3 linked regions of the Caldalkalibacillus thermarum genome follow. The protein of the gene in region 1 interacts with the protein of each later gene in a pairwise test. Links are inferred from orthologs where the notes say so. Each region holds a gene or a part of one and is shown in the gene's direction. Other genes may lie near its edges. The genes, in order: IEW48_RS00765, ftsZ and ftsA.

Region 1 (5,827 bases):
GCCTGATGCCTTGAAGAAAGCGAGAAAAGTGGATGAAATTATCCGCAAGCAGATTGAACTGTATGAGCTGAAGGTGAACGATATCCATACCGAATATATTGGCTACAATTCGATCCACGGCCCGCTGGCCCATCCAGTGGATGAAGAACAGCTGAACGAGGTTTATGTGCGCATTGCCGTGCACACCGACACCAAGGAGGAAGCCGTTCAGTTTGGCCGTCTCTTTCCGCCCCTTGCCCTGAATGGGCCGCCGTTTGTGGGTGGACTGGCTAACATGTACACCGTGCGTCAGCTGCTTGGTTTGTGGTCCGTCTTAATCCCCAGAGCTGAAGTTGAATCCCGCGTCCAAATTAATGTGGAGGAGGTTTGAACAGTGGCCAAGGTGCAATTGCGTTATGTGGCCCAGGCCCGTTCTGGAGATAAAGGCAATACGTGTGACCTGGGCCTGTTTGCCAAAACCAAAGAAATGTATGAAGTATTTAAACGGGAAGTCACGCCAGAAAAAGTGAAAGCCCATTTTGCACCGCTGGTGAAGGGGGAGGTGAGCCGCTACGAAGTACCCAATGTTTATGCCCTTAAATTTGTCCTGGAAGATGCGCTGGGGGGAGGGGCACCGTCATCCTTGAGAACGGATAACCTGGGCAAATCGTTCGGCTCCAATCTGCTGCGGATGGAGATTGAAGTGCCGGATGAGTTGTTAACCGAGGAACATTGTATCCAAGTTCCTCCCCGTTAAAAGTTGAGTGCCAACTCCCTAGCGGATGACCACGGGCATAACAACTGCCGGAAAGCGGGCTGTTTGACGGCCTGCTTTTTTAGTTACTAAAACATGTGCCTGTGAACCAGTCTACCTCTGCTAAAGAGGCAGGCCTTATGCTAGAATGAAAGAGTGGATGAGCATGACAAGGAGGGACCCATGGTGGAGAGCAGGGTACAGAAGAAGCCAAAGGAACGGATTAAACAAGCTGCACTGGATCTCTTTTATTACCAGGGATTCCACTCCACCACTGTGCGCCAAATTGCCCAGAGGGCGGGCGTCAACCCGGCCATGATCTCTTATTATTTTAAGGGGAAGAGGGGACTCCTGGAACAATTAATGGTTCAATTTTATGAAGAATACTTCAACGTGATTGAACAGCATCAAGCTGATGACATAGACCAGGGGCAGTTAACACCTTATCAACGTTTGCTGTCTACCCTTTCAGCCAGCTTTAATTATTTATTTGAACATTATCAAATGACACGGTTTATCTACAGGGAATTAACTATTGACTCGACATTGATCAGGGAAATTATGACGGTTTACCTTGGCAAAGAGAAATATTATTATATAACTTTGTTAGAGGAGTTAAAACAGGCAGGTACTTTACGAAGCAATGATGTGGAAATGATTACTTTGCAGCTTTTAAATACATTGTACATGCCCTTTTTGCAACCCCAGATGATCCGCAAAGTGTATTATATTGAACCCCACTCCGATGAGTTTAAGCAACGTTATTTGGAGCAGCTAAATTTTTTTGTAGAAAATTGTTGCCGATAGCAGGGATTTTGTATAAAAACATCGAAATAAAGGACATATTCTCGATCGGAAAAAGCTCTCAAACCGGATATGTACTTTAAATACAGCAGAGAAACAACAAGGGTTGATGAAGGTGGAGATCCTCCTATGTGGCTGATAATAACGTTATTATTGATTATTTGTGTTTTTTTGCTCTATTTGGCAGGTTTGCTTTACCGCCGTCGGATTTACCAGCAGGTAGACAAGCTGGAACAGTGGAAAAACGATATTGAAAACCGTCCCGTCGCCGATGAATTGGCTCGTTTGAAAAATTTAAAACTGGCTGGTGAAACGGAAGCCAGCTTTGAAAAGTGGAAGTCACAGTGGGAAGAAATTGTGACCGATATCTTGCCAGATCTGGAAGAAATGCTGATTGACATCGAAGATTATGCGCTGCGGTTCCGTTTGGTCACGTGCCGTCAGCTTTTACAAGAAGCGCAGGAAAAATTATGGAGCGTTGAAGAAACGTTGGAAACGATCAAGGAAGAGATTGATCAGCTGACTGACAGCGAAACGAGCAACCGGGAAAAAATGACAGTGTTGCACGAGCAATTACAAGAGTTAAAGCGTTTATTACACAAACATGCCATGGGTCTGGGCATTTCCTATCCGGTGTGGTATGACAAATATAAGCAGGCTGTTGATTGGTATCATCAATTCCAGGAGGAACATAACAACGGCAATTATTTTCAGGCTCGGGAGTTGCTGAACAAGGTTGATCAGGCCTGTCAGGAACTGTACGAAGCCATAGAGGTTTGCCCCAATATCATCCGCACCATCGAGCATGATATCCCCCGCAAGCTGCAAGAAGTTGAAGAGGCCATACAGGAAATGGAAAGGAAAGGGTATCAGGTAAGCCACACGGGAGCCGAAGAGCAGCTGGCCGAAATGCTTAAATCCAAGCATCAAGTTGTAGCTTACATGCAAAACGGAGACATTGAGAGGATGAAACACTGGCAAGACCATGTGCTTGAAGGGATTGAAGAAATCTATCAGCGTTTGGAACAAGAAGTGGAGAACAAGGCTTACGTGATCGAGAAATTGGGGCAACTGGATGACAAGCACGCGGCGCTGCTGGATAAATTTAATGAATTGAAACGCACGGTGTCCGAATTTAAACTGGCCTATTCCTGGGATAGCGAATGGGAAAGCAAACATGAAACATTGCAAAAAATGTTTAAGGCCTTGCAGCATACCTATGATGCTCTAAAAGTAGATCCCGAAAAAATGCATCAACTGTATCCTGCTTTGAAACCTGAACTGGAACGATATTTTAAACATTACGACCAGCTTTTGGAAAAAACTGCAGCCTTTGAAGAAGAAATTCAAACCATCCGTAAGGACGAATTGGAGGCCAAAGCGGAAGCTCAAGAATTAAAGCGGAATCTGACTAAAGTAAGGGTCAACTTGCGTAAAAGCAATCTGCCTGGTCTTCCTGATCATGTACAGTCCGGCCTGAACATTGCTGCCGAAGCCTTACAGGAGCTGCAGGCCTCATTAGAACAAACCCCGATTGACATGCATCGGGTTCAACATCAGTTGAAAGAGGCTAAAACACAAGTGCAGTCCATTTCCCAAGTTGCGTCGATTGTTATCGAGTTAGCCCAAAAAGCGGAGCAATTGATTCAGTTCGGGAACCGATTCCGCCGGGAGCATGCAGAAGTTAGAGAAATACTGGAAGATGCCGAACAGGCTTTCAGGGATTTGCAGTTCCAGGAAGCGGTTGAACTGGCGGAAGAAGCGTTGGATATCGCCGACCGCAACTGGCGGAAGAAGCTTGAAGGGAAGCAGAGTGTTTCAGTGTAATAAGGGGAATATAAAGGTCATATAGCTGTGTAGTAAAGGGAGCGTTAGGCTCCCTTCTTTTTGCAGGTGTCATATGTACCTTAGTGATCGACAGTGTGTGGATGGAGCCTAGATACCATCTGCCAACAGTTTATAGACAGCTTGCACATTTAACTGTGGTGGCCTTGTGCTTAATCTTTGCACTGGTTATTATTTCGCTGGGGATCATTGGGTTATCGGTCAAAGTTTTTGCCATTGAAAATGTTTTAAAGGGACTGTCCAACGAATAAAGTTTAGGACAGTCCCTTGATCAATTTCACTATCAATGTATGATGAAAAGCGATGCTCCCTCATCATTTACTGCTTATTTATTGTAACTCGGGAAATGGATCTCGTGAATTTGACCTGGTTCTTGTTTGATGGTTAGCTGCTCCAAAGCAGCCATTAATACTTTGGTTTGGGTGTGTTTATCATGAGGTTTGCCAAGGGAATGGCCAAACTCAAATTGCATCGGGTGTATGGCCCGAGGCGGCCGCATTAAACTGGATTGTTCCACGTCAAGGGTGATCAGCGTGGTTGGAATCCCTTGTGCTTCAATGGCGCGTTGTACTGTGACCACAGTACGGTGACAAAGCGGTCATCCAGCCGTGAGCAGAACACCGTCAGCTTGGGAGCGAACCACTTCCTTGACTAGAGCTGGAATAGTTTCTTCATTTATTTTCTTTAATCTCATCGAGTAACCCATCATGGTGATATGTTTTTCGGCCAAGCCCTTAATCTCTCCATCTGCAGCAAGTTCACGGAGCCGGTCAATGGGGAAAACACAGTTAATGTCTTCCTTGGGGGCATCCGTATTATAATGTTCCTTTGGTGCTGCATGTGTCACAGTCAGCTCGGCAGAGTTGACATCACCCGGAATGATACGGAAGGAGGCATCACCTACAGTCGGATCAGTGTTGAAGGGCTCCTGATCTTTATGGTGCACCCCGGCCGTTGAGACAATCATAATGTTCATCTCATGTAACGGTTTGGGGTTTGGTGTGTACGGTATTGCTTTTTTGGCGATTTGCATGATCCAACTCCTCTCCCTGGATTAATGATAACTGTAATCATCTCTATAAGAAATTATATCAAATACAAAATTATAATCAATATTAACTTATAATTATTATAAAATAACCAAATAACTTCTCGTTGTATGGAGTTACAGGATAATTAAGTGCAGTAATGCGATCCCTTATCTTGAGGTTGCCCCAGGTCAATTGAAGAGGTTTACCGGAGCGTATGACAATGCGAATAAGATCAGCGTGGCCATTCATGTGTATAAGCGTTGGGGATACGAGAGTAAGGAGATTACTGATGCGTTTGTGTTGGCACAGATCGCAAAGGGGGTTTTGGGGTGAGGGAGAGTTATCCCAGTTTCAGGAGAGGGTGTTAAGTAAAATAAGATTGATAGATAGAAAAGTAGAAAGTAAGAAATCTAGGAAAAAAGAAAGAAAGAAATAAAAGTAGTGATCAGGATGCAGATGGAGATGAGCTTGATGTCAGATGATTGGGGAGAAGCTAATCTTATGCGGTTTAAGGATCAATACCAATGGCCCGGGATCGGATCACCGGGCGAATTGGGTTGCTTGTTCAAGGTTTGAAAGGAAGGGTTAAAAGGTGGCCAGATGGTGGCACAGGTTGTGGGTGGAATACCACAAAAGATCAATTCTGAGGATGGCAAAGAAATAGGGTATCACGGTTATGCTTTTTCGGACCAGGAGATGCTTGAGACATTGGATGAGTTGGGGGTCACGCCGGAAAATGCAACTTATTTGGCTATTATGAGGCCAGGCGATGAGGATTTTACAGAGTTTGATCCTTCCCTTTTGTATGCATTGATCAATTGAGGAGCTGATCAGGTGATCGCTACGCGTGACAGGTGGACAACCAAGAAGAAAGCGCTAAAGATCAGGGCCATTGAGCATCACCTTCGCAATTACAAGACATATAAGGCGGGGATCAAGAATTTTGAAGGCAGTTAGAGTATATCATGCCCGGTTGTACAGCCAATTATGAGTTTATCGGCCAGGGGAAGCTGGGTGTTTAGGGAGAACCCGGCATTTTTTTGGGAAATGCTGGTCTGTATTTTTTGACTTTGATATAATCGTGCCTGAAAAAATTGGTAGGGGGCATTGATATGAACATTTTCCGTTTTGTGACAGTCGGAATGCTATTTGTCAGCTTGTTTTTATTGGCCGGGTGTGGTGAAGAAACGATTGATGAAGAATATGCAACAGCGGAAGTGAGTGAAGAGGAGGAAACAAGTCTTGATTTTGAGGCTGAACTTGCAAAAATTGACAGTGAATATGTTCGGGATTTAATCAGATCAAATGATAAGGCAAGAGCGTATTTTGAAGAAAACGAGGAGATCAGGAAACGGCTCCAGGTTGCGAGAGTGGAGGAGTTGAGTACTGTAAAGATTGATAATGATGGTAAGAT
Region 2 (3,264 bases), on another replicon or contig:
CTTTGGCTACCAGCACGATCGCCCTGTCCAAAGATGAGAAAGCACTGGGGATTGTATTGGTTGATATTGGGGCGGGCCAAATGACCGTTTCCGTCTTTGAGCAAGGAACATTAATCAATACCACGGTTATTCCAGTAGGTGGAGAGTATATTACCAATGATATTGCCATCGGTTTAAAAACGCAAAGTAATGTTGCCGAGCAAATAAAAGTGAAACATGGCTGCGCCCTCATTGACGAGGCATTAGAAGAGGAAACATTTTCCGTGCCCCGCATTGGCAGTGGTACATTTAAAGAATTTAATCAAGTGGATTTGGCCCATATTATTGAACCTCGCTTGGCAGAAATGTTTGAGCTTGTTCAAAAGGAAGTTAAGCGAATGGGTTACTCAGAGGTGCCTGGCGGATATGTATTAACAGGTGGCGTAACGGCCATGCCCGGCGTATTGGAATTGGCCAAAGATGTTTTTCAAAATGCTGTTCGAATTGCGGTACCCGATTATATCGGGGTCCGGGAACCCCATTATACCGCTGCGGTGGGTATTATTAAGTATGCATTTCAAAACATGCGACAATCTGAAAAAGAAGTGGCCGTAGCGTCAGCAGCAAAACCGAATCAACGGCCAACAAGTCAAGAGTCTCAGCCAACGACACGGCCAGCTTACAAACAAAGTGTAAAAGAAAAGTTTAAAAACTGGTTTAAGGAGTTTATTTAAGTCATAAAGTCTAAAAGTGGGACAAGTTAGGGGGAGCAAGCTATGTTAGAGTTTGATATGGAAACTCAACAATTGGCACGTATAAAAGTGATCGGTGTTGGTGGTGGCGGCAGCAACGCTGTCAACCGCATGATTGAAAGTGGTGTACAAGGTGTTGAGTTTATTACGGTGAATACGGACGCCCAAGCACTGCAATTGTCAAAGGCAGAACACCGCTTGCAAATTGGTGCCAAACTGACGCGCGGTTTAGGAGCAGGCGCCAATCCGGAAGTAGGGAAAAAGGCAGCGGAGGAAAGCCGGGAACAAATAGAAAATGTTCTTAAAGGTGCCGATATGGTTTTTGTCACAGCTGGCATGGGCGGTGGCACAGGAACGGGTGCTGCCCCTGTCATAGCAGAAGTGGCCAAGGAATTGGGCGCGTTGACTGTCGGCGTTGTCACTCGTCCGTTTACCTTTGAAGGTCGGCGCCGTGCTGTTCATGCCAATCAGGGCATCGAAAATTTGAAGCAAAAAGTGGACACGCTGATTGTGATTCCCAATGACCGCCTGTTGGAGATTGTAGATAAAAACACTCCAATGCTGGAAGCATTCAGAGAAGCGGACAATGTGTTGCGCCAGGGCGTACAGGGAATTTCTGATCTGATTGCCGTGCCCGGCTTGATCAACCTGGACTTTGCTGATGTGAAAACCATTATGACCGAAAAAGGGTCAGCACTCATGGGCATTGGTGTGGCTTCCGGTGAAAATCGCGCCGTGGAAGCAGCTAAGAAAGCCACCTGCTCACCACTTTTAGAATCTTCAATTGAAGGAGCTAAAGGGGTGCTGATGAACATTACAGGGGGAACGAATCTGTCCCTCTATGAAGTAAATGAAGCAGCTGATATTGTTGCCGCTTCTTCTGATGCGGAAGTGAACATGATTTTCGGCGCGGTGATTAATGAAGACTTAAAGGATGAGATTGTGGTCACGGTTATTGCGACGGGATTTGACGAAGAGGTGCAAACCAACCGCTCACAGCCTGGTTTATCAAAGCAGCGGATGCCTATCAACAGCTCAAGTCATCGTACGGAACCCAAGGAAGACATCCATGCAGTCAATGCCACATACAATGAGAATGACTTGGATATTCCTACCTTCCTACGCAATCGTAACCGGCGCAGATAAGTCTATAAGGTCATTGCGGCAAATAAATAAGCCGGTAACAGATTAATATCTGATTTATGGGGCTGTCCCAAAAGAGTTTTTTAACTCTCTTTGGGTAACGGCCCCATTTTCATTAAAGAGAGGGAACTAAGAGAGTGAACACAACCAGGCTCTGGTGAATAAGTTAATATGGGCAAACACCTATGATGAGGAGCTGATCATTGTTGTGTGGCATTACGGGAAGAGGGCCAAACATTTAAACGGCCGTGTTTTGGACAGTTCCAAGGCCAAACAATTTCATTTGCAAAGGGAATCCCTCTATGCCGAAGGATTCGATTACACCCTTGCTAATGAAGTGACCACTGAACTGATCAACCGGTTTGTTGTCTATGACAAACGACAAACCGGCAGACAGCGGCATCTCTTTTTCGGCGCTGCAACAGCGGAGGGGGTTGTGCACTTTATTGACCAGCTGACAGAGGGGGTTGAAGTACGGATCATTATCAAAGGAAGGCCGGGATCGGGTAAATCGACCATGCTGAAGAGACTGGCCCAAAAAGCAGAGGAGCAAGGCCTGGAGGCAGAGGTGTATCACTGCGGTTTTGATCCCAACAGCTTGGATATGGTCATTCTGCCCCAATTAAAGGTGGCCATTGTGGATGGTACCGCTCCCCATGAGTTGGAGCCTGACAGGCCTGAAGATGAGATTGTAGATATGTACACCTGTTGCTTTACCAAGGATATTGACCAGCTTTACGCCTCTGAGTTACAAGAATTGGGCACCTTGTACAAAGCCCATGCCAAGCAGGGCATTGGCTGCTTGGCTGAGGCGAGAAAATACAGAGAAGAATTAAGAGAGATTTATCAGCAGGCAATGGACCATGAGCTGGCCAACCGGAAACTGGAGTGGCTGTCCCGCACCCTTTTAAAGGTTTCTTGTTCATGATATAATTTCTCAGTGGGACCATACTGATTGACCCTGTACTCATACCAGCAAAAGGAGAAATGGATCTTGAACCGCGAACGCCGTTCCATGAATGTCTCCCGCACTGTTCTGACCAAGATTGTTTTGCCTGGAGACACGAATAATCATAATACATTGTTTGGCGGCTTATTGATGAAGTATATTGATGAAGTGGCGGCCATTGCCGCAAAACGCCATACCCAACGGGATATTGTGACAGCATCCATTGACGGGGTTCATTTTCACAAGCCTATTTTAAGCGGGCATATTGTCACCCTTGAAGCATACGTTTCCTCTGTGGGTCACACTTCTGTGGAAGTGTTTGTCAAGATTATGACCGAGGATTTCCGCTCAAACGAACAAACGATAGCGGCCACATCATTTTTAACCTTTGTAGCCCTTGATGAACATGGCAAGCCGGCCCCGGTGCCTGAGGTCTATCCT
Region 3 (5,766 bases), on another replicon or contig:
TTAGGGATGGCGGGATACGCGGCGCGGTCATTAAAGTTGGAGAAGGCCTGGACTATCTGCGCATTGAGGGTGAAAAGGTGACCGCAGGAGCCGGGTTTTCATTCATCAAGCTGGCCACAATTATAGCTAAGCAAGGATTAAGCGGATTGGAGTTTGCTGGTGGCATTCCCGGTACTGTTGGCGGGGCTGTGTACATGAATGCAGGGGCTCATGGGTCGGATGTTTCACGTGTGTTGCATTCTGCCCAAATTTTGTTTGATGATGGGGAGCTTGCCACCTTAAGTAATGAAGAACTAAAATTCTCCTATCGGACTTCAATTTTACAAAATGAGCGCAAAGGTATTTGTCTGGAGGCCACCTTTAAGCTGAAGAAGGGCGATCGGGAACAGATTTTGAAGACAATGGCTCAGAATAAGGATTACCGCAAACAAACCCAGCCTCTGCAACAGCCGTGCTGCGGCAGCGTTTTTCGTAATCCTAAACCGTACTCAGCCGGGCGCTTGATCGAAGAGGCAGGATTAAAGGGGTTTCGCATTGGAGATGCCCAAATTTCCACCAAACATGCCAATTTTATTGTCAATTTGGGAAATGCAACGGCAAAGGATGTATTAGCGCTCATCAAGCATATTCAGGATACGATTGCTGAAAAATACGGCGTTGAGATGCATCCTGAGGTGGAAGTTGTTGGTGAAGAGTGATGGTGGTGCGCTTCATTGTGTAGGGGGCAAGGTGTGACTATTGTCCAGTTTTTAACATGCTGATATAATTAAGAAGAGACCAGAAGAGCAGGTATACAGACAAAAACGGCATGCGATATGCCGTTTTTTTACCGGTTCATCTTTTTTTGTGATTGGATGGGAATTTGTAATGAGTGGACAAAAAGTGATTGTTGATGATCGAATTCCTAGATACAAAGAACAGAGACGGCAAAAAGCTAACCGGCAGTTTATCTTGCTAGCCATCCTTTTTTTTATGGTTATCTTAGTCATTATTTACATGCAATCGCCATTGTCGCGTCTGGGCGAAATTGTGATTGAACACAACCGGCTGGCAGACCGGGAACGCCTTTTGAATCAGGCTGGGCTGACAGAAGGCATGTCCTATTTTGACTTCCGCCTTGGGGAAGTGGAAGAGAAACTGGAGGTTTTGCCGGAGATCAAGAAGGCTACAGTGAAACGGGAGTTTCCCAACCGGCTGTACATTTCGGTTGAAGAGCATGATGTGGTTGCCTTTTGGTCAGAAGACGGCGAGTTGTTTCCGGTCTTAAGTAACGGTCATATTTTAGATAAAACCTGGGAAGGGGAACGGGTGACAAATCCTATTCTAACGGACTGGCCCCACCAGGAAGGTTTGGTCGAATTAAGCCGGGAGCTGACCAAGCTGTCTCCCGTTGTAACCGGCCAGATCTCAGAGATTGTCCTGACGCCAACCCTCTCTGATCCGTACCGGCTGACACTGTATATGGTGGATGGTTTTGAGGTCAGAACTTCAATTCGGCGCTTCAGTGAACAAATGGGCTGGTATCCCCATATCCGGGAAGAGCTAGAAGAAAGTGCTCAACATGAAGGCATCATTTATTTGCTAGACGGAACCTGGGCAGAACGCCCAGTGGGAGAAGTAACGGACGAGACAGAAGACCAGACAGAAGGGGTGGAAGATGAAGAAGAGCATCGCCATTAAGGTCACGCGCATCCACTTGCTTTTAACGGTTGTGTTGCTGTGTGCAGGGTATTTGTTAGCCTATTCATACAACTATACCAAGGAGCTTGCACTGGAGCAGGAGGAATCTTCCAAGTCAGTGGCACACTGGGAAGCTGAAGATCAACTCAGGGAGAAACTGATCGATGCCCAAAAAGAAAACGTGCAACTGGAAGAACGGTTAAGGGAATTACAGTTTCAAGTCAGCGAAAAGGAAGAAGAGATGTCCCAGATGGAGAGTAAATTGGCTGAAATTTACTCAGAGCTCGAATCTTACCGTCTTTTGGCCGGTCTGATAGAAGCAAAAGGGCCTGGTGTGATCGTAACCTTGGATGACCAGGACTATGCCGATGAGGCGCTTGATCCCAATGACTATATTGTCCATGAGCAGGATGTTCGCGGTGTTGTTAATGAATTGTTTGCTGCTGGTGCAGAGGGGGTTAGCATTAACGGTCAGCGTTTTGTCCAGACAACCGCTATTCGCTGTGTAGGGCCGACGATTATTGTCAATGGGATCAAGTCAAGTGCCCCCTTTCAAATTGCAGCTGTAGGTGACCCTGACGTTTTATACCAGGCGCTCCATCTTCCAGGAGGATATGTGGAGCTGCTCCAATCGTGGGGCATCACCGTCACAGTTGAGAAACAGGATGAGATTATTTTACCTGCCTACGTAGGGGAGTTGTAAATGACCAGGGATCTCAAGGTGGTGTTAACCTTTACTTTTGTCTGCTTTATTTTGGGGCTGATGGTTGCTGTTCAATATGCTTCCACTTCCCTTCCAGAGGAAAGAGAAACCAGAGGGTTAAATGATTTGCGTCTGGAGCTGAAAAAAGAACGGGAGCGATCCCAAGCCCTGCTCGAAGAAATTGCGAAATACAATCAACTGTTACAGCAGTATGAAAGGTCCCTCGCTCAGGATCAAGATCCCTTAGAGGTCATGGAGAAAGAACGTTTAAGGCTCAGGGAAATGATTGGCCTGGAAGAGGTGCAGGGCAAAGGATTCATCATCCGCATTGAACAGAGGGAGCTTGAGGGGAAAGAAGCTTATGAATTTGATCCGGTTATCTACGATGAAGATCTCCGCTTAATTGTGAATGAGTTAAATGCTTATGGTGCAGAAGCGATTGCGATTAATGGGCAGCGCATTATTGCCACTTCAGCGATCCGCAATGTCCAAGACAGGATCTTGATCAATACCATTCCTGTCTCCCCTCCATATGAGATTAAAGTCATCGGCGATCCTTCCACGCTGATCCCGGCCCTGAAGCTGGCTGGATTGGAAGAATACTTTGATATGGTCAGTCATCATGTCACCTTCGAAGAAAAGGCACTACTGACGGTTCCTGCTTATTCCCAGAGCATTGAATTTCAATTCCTGAAGCCTGTTAAGGAGGACAATAGATGAAGTGGCTTCCTGTTCTCGGTTTGGTTGTCGGTATTTTGCTAGGGCTGACTTCAAACCTAACCGTTCCCCCGGCTTATGCCAACTACTTGTCTATCGCCGTTTTGGCAGCTTTGGATACGCTGTTTGGAGGGTTGAGAGCCTATCTCCAATCGGCTTTTGATATTGAGGTTTTTGTTTCCGGTTTTTTCTTTAACACGCTCTTGGCTGTAGGCTTAGCCTTCTTGGGCGTGCATCTTGGTATTGATTTGTATTTGGCCGCCATTTTTGCTTTCGGTGTGCGCCTGTTTAATAACATTGCTGTGATTCGCCGTATCTTGCTCAACAAACGGGCGGGGAAGCCTTCCGTGTAGGGGTCGGCTGTTGCTTCAAAAAAAGAGAAAAAAGTTTGAATAAAAAAGGGAAATGGCTAAAAGATGTTGAATTAAAAATGTATATGGTATAAATCTGTGATACAATGTTGATATATTGATCTGGTTTTATTGAACTGTGAAACGCTGGGACGATCATGTCAGAGGAGGTGCGACAGCATGAATAGCAACGGTTATGTTGTCAGTTTAGATATAGGAACATCCTTGGTACGGGTTATTATAGGCGAACTGGCTAACAACACGATTAATATTGTTGGTGTAGGCACAAGTCCTTCCGAGGGCATAAAAAAAGGATCCATTGTTGACATAGATCTAACCGTTCAATCTATCCGCCGGGCAGTGGATAATGCGGAAAGGATGGTCGGCTTATCCATACAAGATGTTTTTGTGGGTATAGCAGGGAATCATATCCAGCTGCTTCCTAGTAAAGGGGTTGTTGCTGTCTCCAGCCCTGACCGAGAAATCGGGGAAGAAGATATCAACCGGGTCATAGATGCTTCAAAAGTGATGGCGCTTCCTCCAGAGCGAGAAATAATTGATGTGGTGCCCAAACAATTTATTGTAGACGGTCTGGAGGAAATTACTGATCCCCGTGGAATGATAGGTGTCCGCCTGGAGATGGAAGGCACCATTATTACCGGGTCAAAAACAGCGATACATAACCTTGTCCGCTGTGTTGAACGGGCGGGTTTGTCGGTAGCGGGAATCTTTTTACAACCTTTGGCTACCAGCACGATCGCCCTGTCCAAAGATGAGAAAGCACTGGGGATTGTATTGGTTGATATTGGGGCGGGCCAAATGACCGTTTCCGTCTTTGAGCAAGGAACATTAATCAATACCACGGTTATTCCAGTAGGTGGAGAGTATATTACCAATGATATTGCCATCGGTTTAAAAACGCAAAGTAATGTTGCCGAGCAAATAAAAGTGAAACATGGCTGCGCCCTCATTGACGAGGCATTAGAAGAGGAAACATTTTCCGTGCCCCGCATTGGCAGTGGTACATTTAAAGAATTTAATCAAGTGGATTTGGCCCATATTATTGAACCTCGCTTGGCAGAAATGTTTGAGCTTGTTCAAAAGGAAGTTAAGCGAATGGGTTACTCAGAGGTGCCTGGCGGATATGTATTAACAGGTGGCGTAACGGCCATGCCCGGCGTATTGGAATTGGCCAAAGATGTTTTTCAAAATGCTGTTCGAATTGCGGTACCCGATTATATCGGGGTCCGGGAACCCCATTATACCGCTGCGGTGGGTATTATTAAGTATGCATTTCAAAACATGCGACAATCTGAAAAAGAAGTGGCCGTAGCGTCAGCAGCAAAACCGAATCAACGGCCAACAAGTCAAGAGTCTCAGCCAACGACACGGCCAGCTTACAAACAAAGTGTAAAAGAAAAGTTTAAAAACTGGTTTAAGGAGTTTATTTAAGTCATAAAGTCTAAAAGTGGGACAAGTTAGGGGGAGCAAGCTATGTTAGAGTTTGATATGGAAACTCAACAATTGGCACGTATAAAAGTGATCGGTGTTGGTGGTGGCGGCAGCAACGCTGTCAACCGCATGATTGAAAGTGGTGTACAAGGTGTTGAGTTTATTACGGTGAATACGGACGCCCAAGCACTGCAATTGTCAAAGGCAGAACACCGCTTGCAAATTGGTGCCAAACTGACGCGCGGTTTAGGAGCAGGCGCCAATCCGGAAGTAGGGAAAAAGGCAGCGGAGGAAAGCCGGGAACAAATAGAAAATGTTCTTAAAGGTGCCGATATGGTTTTTGTCACAGCTGGCATGGGCGGTGGCACAGGAACGGGTGCTGCCCCTGTCATAGCAGAAGTGGCCAAGGAATTGGGCGCGTTGACTGTCGGCGTTGTCACTCGTCCGTTTACCTTTGAAGGTCGGCGCCGTGCTGTTCATGCCAATCAGGGCATCGAAAATTTGAAGCAAAAAGTGGACACGCTGATTGTGATTCCCAATGACCGCCTGTTGGAGATTGTAGATAAAAACACTCCAATGCTGGAAGCATTCAGAGAAGCGGACAATGTGTTGCGCCAGGGCGTACAGGGAATTTCTGATCTGATTGCCGTGCCCGGCTTGATCAACCTGGACTTTGCTGATGTGAAAACCATTATGACCGAAAAAGGGTCAGCACTCATGGGCATTGGTGTGGCTTCCGGTGAAAATCGCGCCGTGGAAGCAGCTAAGAAAGCCACCTGCTCACCACTTTTAGAATCTTCAATTGAAGGAGCTAAAGGGGTGCTGATGAACATTACAGGGGGAACGAATCTGTCCCTCTATGAA

Evidence for each region.
Region 2: the proteins of IEW48_RS00765 (region 1) and ftsZ interact in binary tests that used the Bacillus subtilis proteins (3 or more experiments, as listed by UniProt). The link is inferred for Caldalkalibacillus thermarum from one-to-one orthologs.
Region 3: the proteins of IEW48_RS00765 (region 1) and ftsA interact in binary tests that used the Bacillus subtilis proteins (3 or more experiments, as listed by UniProt). The link is inferred for Caldalkalibacillus thermarum from one-to-one orthologs.

What each region holds. Positions count from the first base shown.
Region 1 is NZ_BMKZ01000001.1:145,936-151,762, forward strand. Bases 1,127-4,015 are described here. They hold IEW48_RS00765 (septation ring formation regulator EzrA), read left to right. Parts: upstream 1,127-1,666; coding sequence 1,667-3,364; downstream 3,365-4,015. Other genes in these bases: refZ (forespore capture DNA-binding protein RefZ), read left to right, coding at 1,127-1,540; IEW48_RS00770 (hypothetical protein), read right to left, coding at 3,708-3,962; IEW48_RS00775 (glycine/sarcosine/betaine reductase selenoprotein B family protein), read right to left, coding at 3,981-4,015. In the rest of the region: IEW48_RS00750 (acyclic terpene utilization AtuA family protein), read left to right, coding at 1-370; IEW48_RS00755 (AtuA-related protein), read left to right, coding at 374-736; more of refZ, read left to right, coding at 920-1,126; more of IEW48_RS00775, read right to left, coding at 4,016-4,415; IEW48_RS00780 (hypothetical protein), read left to right, coding at 5,017-5,235; IEW48_RS17360 (hypothetical protein), read left to right, coding at 5,248-5,370; IEW48_RS00785 (hypothetical protein), read left to right, coding at 5,526-5,827. UniProt on the Bacillus subtilis protein: Negative regulator of FtsZ ring formation; modulates the frequency and position of FtsZ ring formation. Inhibits FtsZ ring formation at polar sites. Interacts either with FtsZ or with one of its binding partners to promote depolymerization.
Region 2 is NZ_BMKZ01000004.1:95,826-99,089, forward strand. The notes cover bases 1-2,816. They hold ftsZ (cell division protein FtsZ), read left to right. Parts: upstream 1-755; coding sequence 756-1,877; downstream 1,878-2,816. Other genes in these bases: ftsA (cell division protein FtsA), read left to right, coding at 1-713; IEW48_RS02980 (hypothetical protein), read left to right, coding at 2,032-2,802. In the rest of the region: IEW48_RS02985 (acyl-CoA thioesterase), read left to right, coding at 2,869-3,264. UniProt on the Bacillus subtilis protein: Essential cell division protein that forms a contractile ring structure (Z ring) at the future cell division site. The regulation of the ring assembly controls the timing and the location of cell division.
Region 3 is NZ_BMKZ01000004.1:91,637-97,402, forward strand. What follows is about bases 2,939-5,766. They hold ftsA (cell division protein FtsA), read left to right. Parts: upstream 2,939-3,630; coding sequence 3,631-4,902; downstream 4,903-5,766. Other genes in these bases: IEW48_RS02960 (DUF881 domain-containing protein), read left to right, coding at 2,939-3,103; IEW48_RS02965 (small basic family protein), read left to right, coding at 3,100-3,453; ftsZ (cell division protein FtsZ), read left to right, coding at 4,945-5,766. In the rest of the region: murB (UDP-N-acetylmuramate dehydrogenase), read left to right, coding at 1-698; IEW48_RS02950 (cell division protein FtsQ/DivIB), read left to right, coding at 868-1,680; IEW48_RS02955 (DUF881 domain-containing protein), read left to right, coding at 1,658-2,383; more of IEW48_RS02960, read left to right, coding at 2,384-2,938. UniProt on the Bacillus subtilis protein: Cell division protein that is required for the assembly of the Z ring. May serve as a membrane anchor for the Z ring. Binds and hydrolyzes ATP. Also involved in sporulation.